Regions from separate parts of the Cryptosporangium sp. NPDC051539 genome, predicted to be linked through region 3. Evidence: riboswitches for the same ligand, from Rfam matches in the RefSeq annotation. Region 3 holds a riboswitch; each other region holds the start of a gene.

Region 1 (4,223 bases), on a different contig from region 3:
TCGGCAGTGTGGAGCGTGAGCACGCCGACATTTACGCACGGCAGGTCGTCAATGTCGTCACGGTCGCGCTGCGCCACTTCGAGCAGGTGGAGTTGATCGAACAGTTGCGCGGGGCGCTGATGTCGCGGGCGACGATCGATCAGGCGATCGGTGTGCTGGTCGCGCGGGAGGGGATCGATCCGGAGCAGGCGTTCGTGTTGTTGCGGCGGGCGTCGCAGAACAGCAACGTGAAGCTGCGTGAGGTCGCGGCGGCGATTCTGCGCAGTGCCGGGAAACGGCGCTAGCGAGCGGGTCGGTAGAACCCAGAGGCGAGGGTGGCGGACCCGGGACCCGCTCGTCGCTGTCGCGCCACCGTCCAGGGAAGGGCGACGGATCCGGGTTTGGCCGGACGAATGGCGGTGATCCGTGGGTAATGGATGCGATGACCTGTTGCGTGCCCTGCTCGGTCGACTCGGCCGGGGCGATCGATACCTGCGTCGGAGATCCGTGGATCACCGTCGTGTACTCCGCTCCCGGTGACGTCGTAGTTGCCGCCGCGACACGGCCCGGGCGCAGCGAGTTCGACCCGCTGCACCCCGGCGACGACCTCGCTGACGCTCGTCACTGGGCGATGATGCTCGCGTTGACCTGCGTGGGTCCTGCGCTCTGGACGAGTTGTCCAGAATCTGCGCAGAGTTTTTCCCAGCTGCGGCACCAGATGCTGAGCGGCGCTCTGGACCAGCAGTGGGAGCTGATGTCACTGGTGCTCGACGGCGTGTCCCGACCGGCCTGGACGTTGCGCGTGCGGCACGGTGCGGTCGCCGTCGTCGCGAGGACCGCACGCGGGGCGGTGGCGCTCGGCGCGCGAGGCATGGACCCGGTGGCCCTGCAACTGCGGACTGCCCCGGTCCCGACGCCCAGGGTTCTCGTACCCGCGCGTCGCCGTTCCCCCGATGCCGCAGAGCAGGGACGGCGGCTGGCGAGCTGACGAGCACGTCCGAGGCCCGTTGCGGGCCGCGAAGTTTTGACGTCGGTTCCGCATAGGTCGCGGCCGAGCGGGCACCAGCCGAACGGAGTCCGGTGAGAAGGAACCGACCCCGTTCCGGCGGTCAGGCAGCGGCCTTGGAACACCGTCCGCAGGGGAGTGACGGCTATGGCCATTTCGAGCTGCACGGCACCGGTGACCGATTCTTCATCACCCGGCACCGGCGAACCGGACTACAGCCGCTACGAGACCGTGGCTCCGCTGTTCCACCAATTGGCGGCGTGTGGCGCTGACGAGAGTCGGCGGCACGCCCTGATCAAAGAGCTGACGCTGATACACCTGCCGCCGCGAAGAAGTCCTGGCCGCGCTCCAGGCCGGCGAGGCCTACAACGCCTCGTCGCTCGACGCGCCGGCCAGCGCGGACGGCTCGGCGGCCACGGTAGGCGACAACCTCGGTGGCCTCGACCGGCGATTTGAGGGCGTCGACAATCACGAGGCGCTCAAGCCGCTGCTCGCCGCCCTTCCCGACCGGGAACGCGAGATCCTCAAGCTGCGCTTCGTGGACGAGTTCACGAAATCTCAGATCGCGGAGAGAATCGGCGTCTCCCAGATGCACATCTCCCGCTTGCTGAACCAGATCGTCTCCCGCCTTCGCGTCGGCATGCTCGCTGACTGACCGGCGGAAGGGACGCCTCCCGGGCCTATTCATCGGAACGGCTCAGGTGTAGGCGGCCGGAGGCGGGTAGTACTGCCGCATGCCGTGAGCCGCTCGGGACCTGTGGCGACCATCGCGGCGCACTGAGGAAGGCCCACTCCAGATGACGTCCTCGCGTCCGAGCGGAACAGCCCTCCGGCTGCTCCACGCATTCGATCTCCGCCACGACGAGCAGTCGATCCGGGTCTGCGGCGCCGCCCAGCGCCTGCTCGCGTTACTGGCCCTCAACCGGCGGCCCGCGCACCGACGGACGCTGGCCGCGACGCTCTGGCCCGACCTGGACGACAAAGCCGCCGCGACGCGGTTGCGGTCGACGCTGTGGCGGTTGCCTGCGCCGACCGGCGAGCGCCTCGTCGACACCGACGGCGGGCAGATGCGTCTCATGCCGGTGGTCGAGGTCGACCTGCACCTCGTGGAGGACGACGCGTTCGCCGAACGGATCGACATCACTCAGCTGGTCGGCGAGATCCTGCCGGCCTGGGACGAGCCGTGGGTCGACGCGGAGCGTGAGCGGTTCCGTCAGCTACGCCTGCACCGTCTGGAGGAGGCTGCGGACCGGGCACTGCACGAGGGGCACTACCACGTGGCCTTGCAGGCGGCGCTCTGCGCCTGTGCGACCGAGCCGTTGCGGGAGAGCGCGCACCGCCGCGTCCTGCAAGTGCACCTCGCGGAAGGCAACCCGGGCGAAGCGCTCCGGCACTACCACACCACGCGCAGGCTGCTGCGCGACGAGCTGGGCTTGCCGCCGGCACCGGCCACCCGCGAGATCGTCGCCCACCTGCTCGGGCGCCCCGTCGACGCCCGATCCGCCTGAGCGGCCCCGGCAAAACGCCGACACGAGATGTTGTGTGTGACTTCTGTGGCGCACCTAGATATGGTGTCTCTCGTAGCTGGTTCGGCCGATCGTCCAGATCGGTCGTGGCAACAGGGAACCCGGTGAGAATCCGGGACTGCCCCGCAGCGGTAAGTGGGAACGACCGCCGTCAACCAAGCACTGGGCCCGGCAACGGCCTGGGAAGCGACGGCCAGTAGGCCCGCGCGACCGATTCTGCCTGCGCGCCCCACGGCGCGACCGGCGGTACCGACCCGCGCACAGCCCACGAGTCCGAAGACCTGCCAGCGCGCCGGACCGGCAACGGTCCGGCGGTCGGAGGCCGCGCGGGACGGCTGACGCCAGCCCCGCACGCCGCTGTGCGCGATGGTGTCTGTTCTCGCGCGTCCTCACCCTGGACGTACTCGCGAGGAGAGAGTTGTGACAACCGCCGAGGCCACGCCGGAGACACCGGTTCAGCGCAGGCCGCAGATGCAAGTCCGGAAGCGCAACGGCGCCACCGAACCCGTCGACGTCAACAAGATCGTCCGTGCCGTCGAGCGCCACGCCACCGACCTCACCGACGTCGATCCTCTCCGCGTCGCCACCAAGACGATCAGCGGTCTCTACGACGGCGCCACCACCGCCGAGCTCGACCAGCTGAGCATCCAGACCGCGGCGGAGATGATCGGCGAGGAGCCGCAGTACTCCCGGCTCGCCGCCCGGCTGCTCGCCGGATTCCTCGACAAGGAAGTCCGCGGTCAGGGCATCGCGAGCTTCAGCCAGTCGATCGCGCTGGGCCACGAGCAGGGCCTGATCGGTGACGGGACCGCCGCCTTCGTGGCCCGCGACGCCCGCAAGCTGGACGACGCGATCGACGTCACGAACGACCTGCGCTTCGAGTACTTCGGACTCCGGACGGTGGCCGACCGGTACCTGCTCCGCCACCCGCTCACCCGCGAGGTCGTCGAGACCCCGCAGTACTGGCTCCTCCGGGTGGCAGCAGGGCTCAGCACAACCGCGAAGGAGGCGATCGGTTTCTACCGGCTGCTCGCCTCGCTCGCGTACCTGCCGAGTTCGCCGACGCTGTTCAACTCCGGCACCCGCCACACCCAAATGTCGTCCTGCTACCTGGTGGACTCGCCGAAGGACGAGCTCGACTCGATCTACCAGCGGTACGCGCAGGTCGCGAACCTGTCGAAGTTCGCCGGCGGTATCGGGATCGGCTTCTCCCGGGTCCGCGGCCGGGGTGCGTTGATCCGCGGCACGAACGGCCAGTCCAACGGCATCGTCCCGTTCCTGCGCACGCTCGACGCGTCGGTCGCCGCCGTCAACCAGGGCGGACGCCGCAAGGGCGCGGCCTGCGTCTACCTCGAACCGTGGCACCCGGACATCGAGGAGTTCCTCGAACTGCGCGACAACACCGGCGAGGACGCCCGCCGCACCCACAACCTGAACCTCGCGAACTGGATCCCGGACCTGTTCATGCGCCGGGTCGAGGACGACGGGGTCTGGTCACTGTTCGACCCCGACGAGTTCCCGGACTTCCCGGATCTCTGGGGCGCCGACTTCGACAACGCCTACGAGGCGGCCGAGCACGCGGGCCGCCAGGTTCGTCAGCTCAAGGCTCGTGATCTCTTCGGCAAGATGATGCGCACGCTCGCCCAGACCGGCAACGGCTGGATGACGTTCAAGGACGCGTCCAACCGGCTCGCGAACCAGACGGCGAAACC
Region 2 (4,223 bases), on a different contig from region 3:
GTGGGCGGCGACCATGGTGCCGGCACCGGGCATGGCCATCATCGCGTGCATGCCGCCCGCCGGGACGAGCGTGAACAGCGCGTGCAGCCCGGCCTGCGTCACCGCGAGAGCACCCGCGATCACCGGCAACCCGCGCTGACGGCCGGTCAGCACCATCGCGACCGGCACGACGAGACCGGCACCGGCGAGAACCGCGATCACCGGCGGCACCTGCCCGTGCGCCCAGCTGTGCAACGCCACCGACAGGCTCAGACACACCAGGACGAACATCAGGGCGCGCGCCTCGCGCAGCAGTCCCTGGTTCGTCATGGCGCAGATCATGCCAGAACCCGATCCCGGGAACGCGGCGGGCAAGGACTTGCATCCGGTACCCGGGTACGGGCTTACCGTCGAGCCATGACCGATTGGATGCCTTCCGGATGCACGCTGCCCACGGCCGCGCAGCCGTTCCGGGTGGCCGAGTTCGACGATTTGTTCCGCGACGCGGTACGGCGCACCGAGCGCGTCACGCCGACGCGGGTCCGGTTGCTGCTGATCGCGTCGCACCGGGCGCGGGCGGAGGACCTGGCGGCGCGTGAGACGCAATGCTGCTCGTTCTTCCGGTTCGGGTTCGGCCCGGCCGGTCCCTCGGAGTTCTGGCTCGAGATCGAGGTGCCGCCGGCCCGGATCGCGGTGCTCGACGGCCTGCTGGAACGGGTCCCGGCGTGAGCGGCACGCTCCGCACCGGCGAGGTCGCCGCAGCGGCCGGAGTGAACACCCAGACGCTCCGGTACTACGAGCGCCGGGGACTGCTGGCCGAGCCCGCCCGGACGCCCGGTGGCCACCGCGTGTACCCGGCCGAGGCGGTGACCGTGCTGCGGGTGATCAAGGTCGCGCAGCGGTTGGGGTTCACACTTGACGAGGTCGCGGACCTGCTGGAGGTCGGGCGGCGCCGTCACCACGGGCTGCGGGCCCGGGCGCGGGAGAAGCTCGTCGAGGTGGAGGAGCGGATCCGGGACCTGCGGACGATCCGCGACACGCTGGCCGAGGCGCTGGACGCCGGGTGCGACGACCTGTCCGCGTGCGCCGCGAGCGACTGCTGCCCGCTCCCTTTCGCCGACCTGACGATCCGCGCCCTGGAGACCCCCCGATGACCGCACCGGCCCCTGGGACCGGGCCCGCGTCCGCTGCCGGTTCCGGGTACGGAGACGACTGCCCCTGCTGACCTCGCGTGCCGCCCGGCGCGCCTGCTGGTTGACCCCCGCAGCCGTCCGGCCTTATGTTCGAACCCACGTGACGGTGCGAGGAAGCTGGTGAAAACCCAGCACGGTCGCGCCACTGTGTGCCGGCTCCCGCCGGTGAGTCAGATACTGGCGCCGTCTCGAGGCCCTACATGCAAGGGGACGCACGATCCCCAGAGGAGGCTTTACGTGACAACTCCGTCCGCCGCTGTCCGGCCCACGGCCAGGCCCGCTGCCACGCCGGTGGTCATCTCCGGCTCGCGCGGTGCCGTCTACCTCGGTGCCGCCGCGTTACTGGCCCTGCTGGCCTACTACTTCGTCGGCGTCGACCAGGGTGCGGTCTCGGTCTTCGGCAACGACGTGCACATCCACGAGTTCGTGCACGACGCGCGTCACTTCATCGGTTTCCCCTGCCACTGATGGAGCTGAAACTGCTCCTGCGCGGCGCTTTGGCCGGCGGGATCGGTGGCCTGTGCGCGTTCGTCTTCGCGCGGATCTTCGCCGAACCGCAGATCCAGAAGGCCATCGACTACGAACAGGGTCGCGGCGCCGCCCAGGAGGCGCTCGACCAGGCAGCCCGCCTGCCGATCCCGGGCCCGGAGCCGGAGACGTTCACCCGGGCCGTCCAGGCCAACGTCGGGATCGGCGTCGGCATGATCGTGTTCGGTCTCGCGATGGGCCTGCTGGCCACCGTGATCTACGCGATCTGCCTCGGCCGGGTCGGGGCCGTACGGCCGCGCGTGCTGGCGATGCTGGTCGCCGGCGGTGCGTTCGTCGGGCTGTTCCTGGTGCCCTGGCTGAAGTACCCGGCCAACCCGCCCGCGGTCGGCAACGACGACACGATCGGCACCCGCGGTGGCCTGTACCTGCTGATGGTGCTCGCGTCGCTGGTGTTCCTCGGCGGTGCGGTCTGGCTCGGCCAGCGGCTCGCGCCCCGCTTCGGGAACTGGAACGCGACGCTGCTGGCCGGCGGTGCGTACGTCGTCGCCTGCGGGGTCGTGATGCTGCTGCTGCCGCCGCTCGGCCACCTCGCGGCGAACGTGGCCGCGACCGGCAGCGAACGCGCCACCGAGACGCCCCTCCCGCTGCGTGATCCGAGCGGCCGGATCGTCTACGAGGGCTTCCCGGCCGACGTGCTGGCCACGTTCCGTCTGTACTCGGTCGGGGCCCAGCTCGTCCTCTGGGGCGCGTTCGGCCTGGTCTTCGGTCCGCTCGCCGAGCGTGTGCTCGCCCCGCGGACGGCAGCCGCGCCCACCGGCGCCCCGGACGCGGTACCGGCCTGAGGCCGGATCGGGGCGGGACCACGCGTGACGGTCCCGCCCTTTTTTCTACGCCGCCCGGCGGAACACCGCCGGTAGGTTCACTGGCGACTGACCGCCGACGGATGGCGCAATCGCATCAGTACGATGAACGGCGCGAGATTCGGGGAGCAGACCGAGAGGCGCCGCCATGAGTTCGGACTCGCCCGTGTTCGCGGGCATCGACACGACGGTGCCCCACTCCGCCCGCCGGTACAACTACTGGCTCGGCGGCAAGGACAACTTCGCCGTCGACCGCGAGTCGGGCGAGCAGATGGCCCAGATCTTCCCGACCGCGCGGGTCTGGGCGGTGCAGAACCGCGCGTTCCTGCGACGGGTCGTCACGTACCTGGCCCGCGAGGCCGGGATCCGGCAGTTCCTCGACGTCGGCACCGGGCTGCCGACCGCCGACAACACGCACGAGGTCGCACAGCGCATCGCGCCCGAGTCGCGGATCGTCTACGTCGACAACGACCCGCTGGTGATGACGCACGCCCGGGCGCTGCTGACGTCGACGCGCCAGGGGGAGACCTCCTACCTCGAGGCCGACCTGCGGGACCCGGCCCGCATCCTGTCGCGCGCCGCCGAGTCGCTCGACCTGTCGCAGCCGGTGGCGCTGATGCTGATCGCGGTGCTGCACTTCGTCCCGGACTCGCAGGCGGATTCGTACGCGCTGGTCCGGACGCTCACCGACGCGTTGCCGGCCGGGAGTTTCCTGGCCATCTCGCACGGCAGCGCCGACTACCTGCCGCCGGCCACCGCCGACACGCTGGCGGCCATGACGCGGGGCGGCGGGGAGTTCCAGCTCCGCAGCGGCGCCGAGCTGGCCGGGTATTTCGACGGCATGGAGCTCGTCGAACCCGGCATCACGGTGATCTCGGAGTGGCGGCCGGGCGAGGGCGAGCGTCCGGACCCGGCCGATGTGGCCTGCCTGGGCGGAGTGGGCCGGCTTCGCTGAGCGTCGGCGGCGGCCCTGACCTGGAGACGTTTCGGCAGAGGGCGGTATCGGATAACAGGGCAGAAACGGACGTCGTGCCCCTGGGGAGGCGATGTGATCGCGTTTCTGCTCGCTGTGCTGTTAGCCGCCGGGCTGGGCGGGACGGGCCGGGCGGCCCGCCGCTCCGGCCGCCAGCTCACCTGGTCGGTCGCGGGTGTCGCCGCCGGCGTGGTGGCGGTCGGGTTGTTCATCCGGGCCGCCGACGCCGGTAGCTCGGTGATGCTGATGCTGGTGCTGGCCGTGGTGGTCGGCTACACCGCGTGGGCGGCTTCGCACTGGCTCCGCGAGCCGGCCGCGGTGCCGCACTGGACCGCGGCGATCGCCGCCGGTACCGCGCTCCTGCTCCTCGAAGGACACACGCTCGCGGTCGTCCTGGGCGGCGGCTCGGGCTGGAACCTGCAGTTCATGGCACTGATGGGCTTCGCGCTGATCGGCCCGGCCACGCTCGCGTGGACGATCGTCGGGGCGCTCTGGCTGCACCGCCGGGTGACCGTGGCGGGCCGCCACGTGGCCGGCGTCGGCCGCAAAGTGGACGTCACCACGATCATGTCGTCCTGACTACCGACCTCGGCCCGGTGCCGGGGATCGACGGCGGCACCGCGAACTCCCGCGGTGGCTCGGACCGCGGGGCGCCCCGGGAGGCCGGGGCCTACCGCCCGGAGCGGGTCCGGCCGGGTGACCGGGTCGCGGTGATCGCCACCCGCAACG
Region 3 (4,223 bases):
ATCAGTCCCGTCGGCACCACCGGTTCGGGTAAGACGTCGGCCGCCGTTCCCGACGCGCCGGGTGAGAACCGTGCGCCGGGTGAGAACCGTGCGCCGGGTGAGGACCGTGCGCCGGGTGAGGACCGTGCGCCGGGTGAGGACCGTGCGCCGGGTGAGATTCGCGCGCCGAGTGCGAGCCGCGCGGCGACGCGGGCGGGGCCGTCGTCCAGCTCGGACAGGCGCCAGGCCCCGGAGGCCTGTGCCTCGCGCTCGGCGAGGAAGGCCCTCGCGGCGGCGATCAGGACCGGAACGGCCTGGTCCGGACCCACCCGCAGGCCGCTGTCGACCCCGGCCAGCAGCAGCCTGTCAGACCCCAGCAGCACGGTCACGTCCGCACCCAGCCCGGCCACGTCGCGGTCGGTGTCCACCGCGAACAGGAACCGGCCGGGGAGCTCGGCCAGCTCCGGCGCACCGCACAGCGCCGCGTCCAGCGCCGACACCACCGCCTGCACCCCACCCAGCGGAGACGCGACGATGTTCCGCACCCGCTCGTGCGTCTCGGACGGGAGCAGCCCGGCCGCGGCCAGCCGTTCGGCGAGCGCCGCCGGGTCGGACACGCCCCGGATCTGCAGATTGGCCCGGGACGTCAACTCGATCGGCCCGAACGGAAGCAACGCGTCCCACTGAGTGAGGCTCACCACGCCGCCCGGCACCCGGATCCGGGCCAGACCGCCGTCCGCCGCCGGGTGGACCTGCAGCGCGCCGGGGCAGCTGTCGGCCGCCGTGCGGCGGGGAGCGGGCGCGGCGGTGGGCATAGCCGGATGCTACGTGTCCCACTTGGCGCCACTTGACGGAAGCGACCGTGATCACCACTGTTGAGAAAGCCAGAAGCGGTGTCGGACGGAGGAAGCCGGTGTGAATCCGGCGCGGTCCCGCCACTGTCACCGGGGAGCGACCTCGCGCTCGAAGCCACTGCGTCACCGCGGGAAGGCATGCGAGGGAGCATCGATCCGGGAGCCAGGAGACTCCGGGCACCGCTGAGGCAACGGACCACCGTTGCCGAACCACGACCCGGGGCGCGGACCCCGAGTGAGGACGCCCCGCGTGATTCTGCTGCTCTCGACGTCGGACACCGACCTGCTCTCGGCGCGGGCGAGCGGGGCTCCCTACCGCCTCGCGAACCCGGCCCGCACAGGGGTAGACGATCTGCCCGCGCTGGTGGACGGCGTGGACCTGGTCGTCGTCCGGATCCTCGGCGGACGCCGGGCCTGGGAAGAGGGCCTGGACGCGCTGCTGGCCGGACCGCGGCCGGTCGTCGTGCTGGGCGGGGAGATCGCACCGGACGCCGACCTGATGCAGCTCTCCACGGTGCCGGCCGGTGTCGCGGCCGAGGCCCACGCCTACCTGGCCCAGGGCGGCGCGCCCAACCTCGAGCAGCTCCACAACTTCCTCAGCGACACGATCCTGCTCACCGGCCTCGGCTTCGAGCCCGCGGCCGACACCCCGACCTGGGGCGTGCTGGAACGGGCTCCGAGGGGCGGGGCTTCGACCCCGGCCAGCGGACCGAACCTCAGCGACCGCGCGCCGGAAACCCGCCGTCCGGTCATCGCGGTCCTGTACTACCGGGCCCACCACGTCGCCGGCAACACCGGGTTCGTGCACTCGCTGTGCGACGCGATCGAGGACGCGGGCGGGCGGGCGCTGCCGGTCTTCTGTGCTTCGCTGCGGACCGCCCCGGAAGAGCTGATCGCGACGCTCGAGACCGCCGACGCGCTGGTCGTGACCGTGCTCGCGGCCGGCGGCACGAAGCCCGCCACCGCGAGCGCCGGTGGCGACGACGACGCCTGGGACGTCGGCGCGCTCGCCGGCCTCGACGTCCCGATCCTGCAGGGCCTCTGCCTCACCAGCAGCCGGGCGACCTGGGACGCCAGTGACGACGGACTGTCCCCGCTGGACAACGCGACCCAGGTCGCGATCCCCGAGTTCGACGGCCGGATCATCACGGTGCCGTTCTCGTTCAAGGAGATCGACGACGACGGGCTGACCGTCTACGTCGCCGACCCCGAGCGCGCGGCCCGGGTGGCCGGCATCGCGGTGAAGCACGGCGTCCTGCGGCACATCCCGGCCGGTGCGAAGAAGATCGCGCTGATGCTCAGCGCGTACCCCACCAAGCACGCCCGGGTGGGCAACGCGGTCGGTCTCGACACGCCGGCCAGCGCCGTGAAACTGCTGCGGGCGCTGCGGGACCACGGCTACCGGGTGGGAGACCTCCCGGGCGTCGAGTCGCAGGACGGCGACGCGCTGATCCACGCGCTGATCGCCGCCGGCGGCCACGACACCGCCTGGCTCACCGAGGAGCAACTCGCCGCGAACCCGGTGCGGATCCCGGGCGCGGTCTACCAGGAGTACTTCGACTCGCTCGATCCCGGGCTGCGCGAACGGATGTTGCGGCACTGGGGCCCGCCGCCCGGTGAGATGTACGTCCACGACGGCGACATCGTGCTGGCCGCGCTGCGTGCCGGGAACGTCGTCGTGATGATCCAGCCGCCGCGCGGGTTCGGTGAGAACCCGGTCGCGATCTACCACGATCCCGACCTGCCGCCGAGCCACCACTACCTGGCCGCCTACCACTGGCTGGCCGCCGACTTCGGCGCCGACGCCGTCGTCCACCTGGGCAAACACGGCAACCTGGAGTGGCTACCGGGCAAGAACGTCGGGATGTCGGCCGCCGACGGATCCGACGCGGCCCTCGGCAACCTGCCGCTGATCTACCCGTTCCTGGTCAACGACCCGGGCGAGGGGACGCAGGCCAAGCGGCGCACGCACGCGACGCTGGTGGATCACCTGGTGCCGCCGATGGCCCGCGCCGACTCGTACGGAGACATCGCCCGGCTCGAGCAACTGCTGGACGAGCACGCGAACATCGCCGCGCTCGACCCGGCGAAGCTCCCGGCGATCCGGGCCCAGATCTGGACGCTGATCCAGGCCGCCCGGCTCGACCACGACCTGGGGCTGGACGACCGTCCGCACGACGCCGAGTTCGACGACTTCATCCTGCACGTGGACGGGTGGCTGTGCGAGGTCAAGGACGTCCAGATCCGGGACGGCCTGCACGTCCTGGGTCTCGCGCCGGAGGGTGAGGCCCGGGTCAACCTGGTGCTCGCGATGTTGCGCGCCCGCCAGATGTGGGCCGGCCAGGTCTCGGCGCTGCCGGGCCTGCGCGAGGCGCTCGGCCTGGTCGAGGGCGACTCCGCGAGGTCGAACGTCGACGAGGTCGAAGCACTCGCCCACGACCTGGTCGCCGCGATGGAGGACCGGGACTGGAACCCCGCCGTCACGGTCCAGGTCACCGACCACGTCCTGGACGCCGCAGCCGCAGCCGCCGCAGCGCCCGCCGCGCCCGCCGCCGGGGCACCAGCGGCGGCGGGCGTCGATCGGGCGCTCGTCGCGCGCGTTCTCCGTTTCGCGGCCGATGAAGTCGTGCCGCGCCTCAGCAAGACCACCGACGAGCTCACGCACGTGCTGCACGCGCTGAACGGCGGGTACGTGCCGGCCGGGCCGAGTGGCTCGCCGCTGCGGGGGCTGATCAACACGCTGCCGACCGGGCGGAACTTCTACTCGGTCGACCCCAAGGCCGTCCCCAGCCGCCTGGCCTGGGAGACCGGCACCGCGATGGCCGACTCGCTGCTGGCCCGGTACCGGGAGGACACCGGCGACTGGCCGCGCTCGGTCGGCCTCTCGATCTGGGGCACGTCCGCGATGCGCACCGCCGGCGACGACATCGCCGAGGTGCTCGCGCTGCTCGGCGTCCGCCCGGTCTGGGACGAAGCCTCCCGCCGGGTTTCGGGTCTCGAGGTCATCGCGGCCGACGAGCTCGGCCGCCCGCGCATCGACGTCACGATCCGTATCAGCGGCTTCTTCCGGGACGCGTTCCCGCACGTGGTGGCCCTGCTCGACGACGCCGTCCAGCTGGTGGCGAAACTCGACGAACCCGACAACTACGTCCGCGACCACGTGCTGGCCGATGTGGAGAACCACCACGACGAGCGCCGGGCCACCCTGCGTCTGTTCGGCTCGAAGCCGGGCGCCTACGGAGCGGGCATCCTGCAGGCGATCGACTCCCGCACCTGGCGTGACGACAAGGATCTGGCCGAGGTCTACGCGGTCTGGGGTGGCTTCGCCTACGGCCGGAACCTCGACGGCATCCCGGCCCGCCCGGACATGGAGAACGCCTACCGCCGGAT

Evidence for each region. A riboswitch is a leader RNA that binds a small molecule or an ion and turns the genes downstream of it on or off. The one in region 3 is predicted to bind cobalamin.
Region 1: it holds a riboswitch for cobalamin, as region 3 does, so the genes downstream of both, ACIBZJ_RS34360 (ribonucleoside-diphosphate reductase subunit alpha) here and cobN (cobaltochelatase subunit CobN) in region 3, are expected to answer to the same signal.
Region 2: it holds a riboswitch for cobalamin, as region 3 does, so the genes downstream of both, ACIBZJ_RS04545 (CbtB-domain containing protein) here and cobN (cobaltochelatase subunit CobN) in region 3, are expected to answer to the same signal.

Annotation. Positions count from the first base shown of each region.
Region 1 covers NZ_JBITDV010000013.1:108,936-113,158, forward strand. The annotation lists gene ACIBZJ_RS34340 (GAF and ANTAR domain-containing protein) at 1-284, shown strand, start outside; gene ACIBZJ_RS34345 (hypothetical protein) at 422-967, shown strand; gene ACIBZJ_RS34350 (sigma-70 family RNA polymerase sigma factor) at 1,323-1,640, shown strand; gene ACIBZJ_RS34355 (BTAD domain-containing putative transcriptional regulator) at 1,783-2,493, shown strand; cobalamin riboswitch at 2,554-2,815, shown strand; gene ACIBZJ_RS34360 (ribonucleoside-diphosphate reductase subunit alpha) at 2,983-4,223, shown strand, end outside.
Region 2 covers NZ_JBITDV010000001.1:965,099-969,321, reverse strand. The annotation lists gene ACIBZJ_RS04560 (hypothetical protein) at 1-309, opposite strand, end outside; gene ACIBZJ_RS04555 (hypothetical protein) at 397-708, shown strand; gene ACIBZJ_RS04550 (MerR family transcriptional regulator) at 705-1,133, shown strand; adenosylcobalamin (AdoCbl) riboswitch at 1,272-1,363, shown strand; gene ACIBZJ_RS04545 (CbtB-domain containing protein) at 1,464-1,640, shown strand; gene ACIBZJ_RS04540 (CbtA family protein) at 1,640-2,503, shown strand; gene ACIBZJ_RS04535 (SAM-dependent methyltransferase) at 2,670-3,476, shown strand; gene ACIBZJ_RS04530 (hypothetical protein) at 3,570-4,073, shown strand.
Region 3 covers NZ_JBITDV010000012.1:341,991-346,213, forward strand. The annotation lists gene ACIBZJ_RS33670 (precorrin-3B synthase) at 1-794, opposite strand, end outside; cobalamin riboswitch at 883-1,007, shown strand; gene cobN (cobaltochelatase subunit CobN) at 1,084-4,223, shown strand, end outside.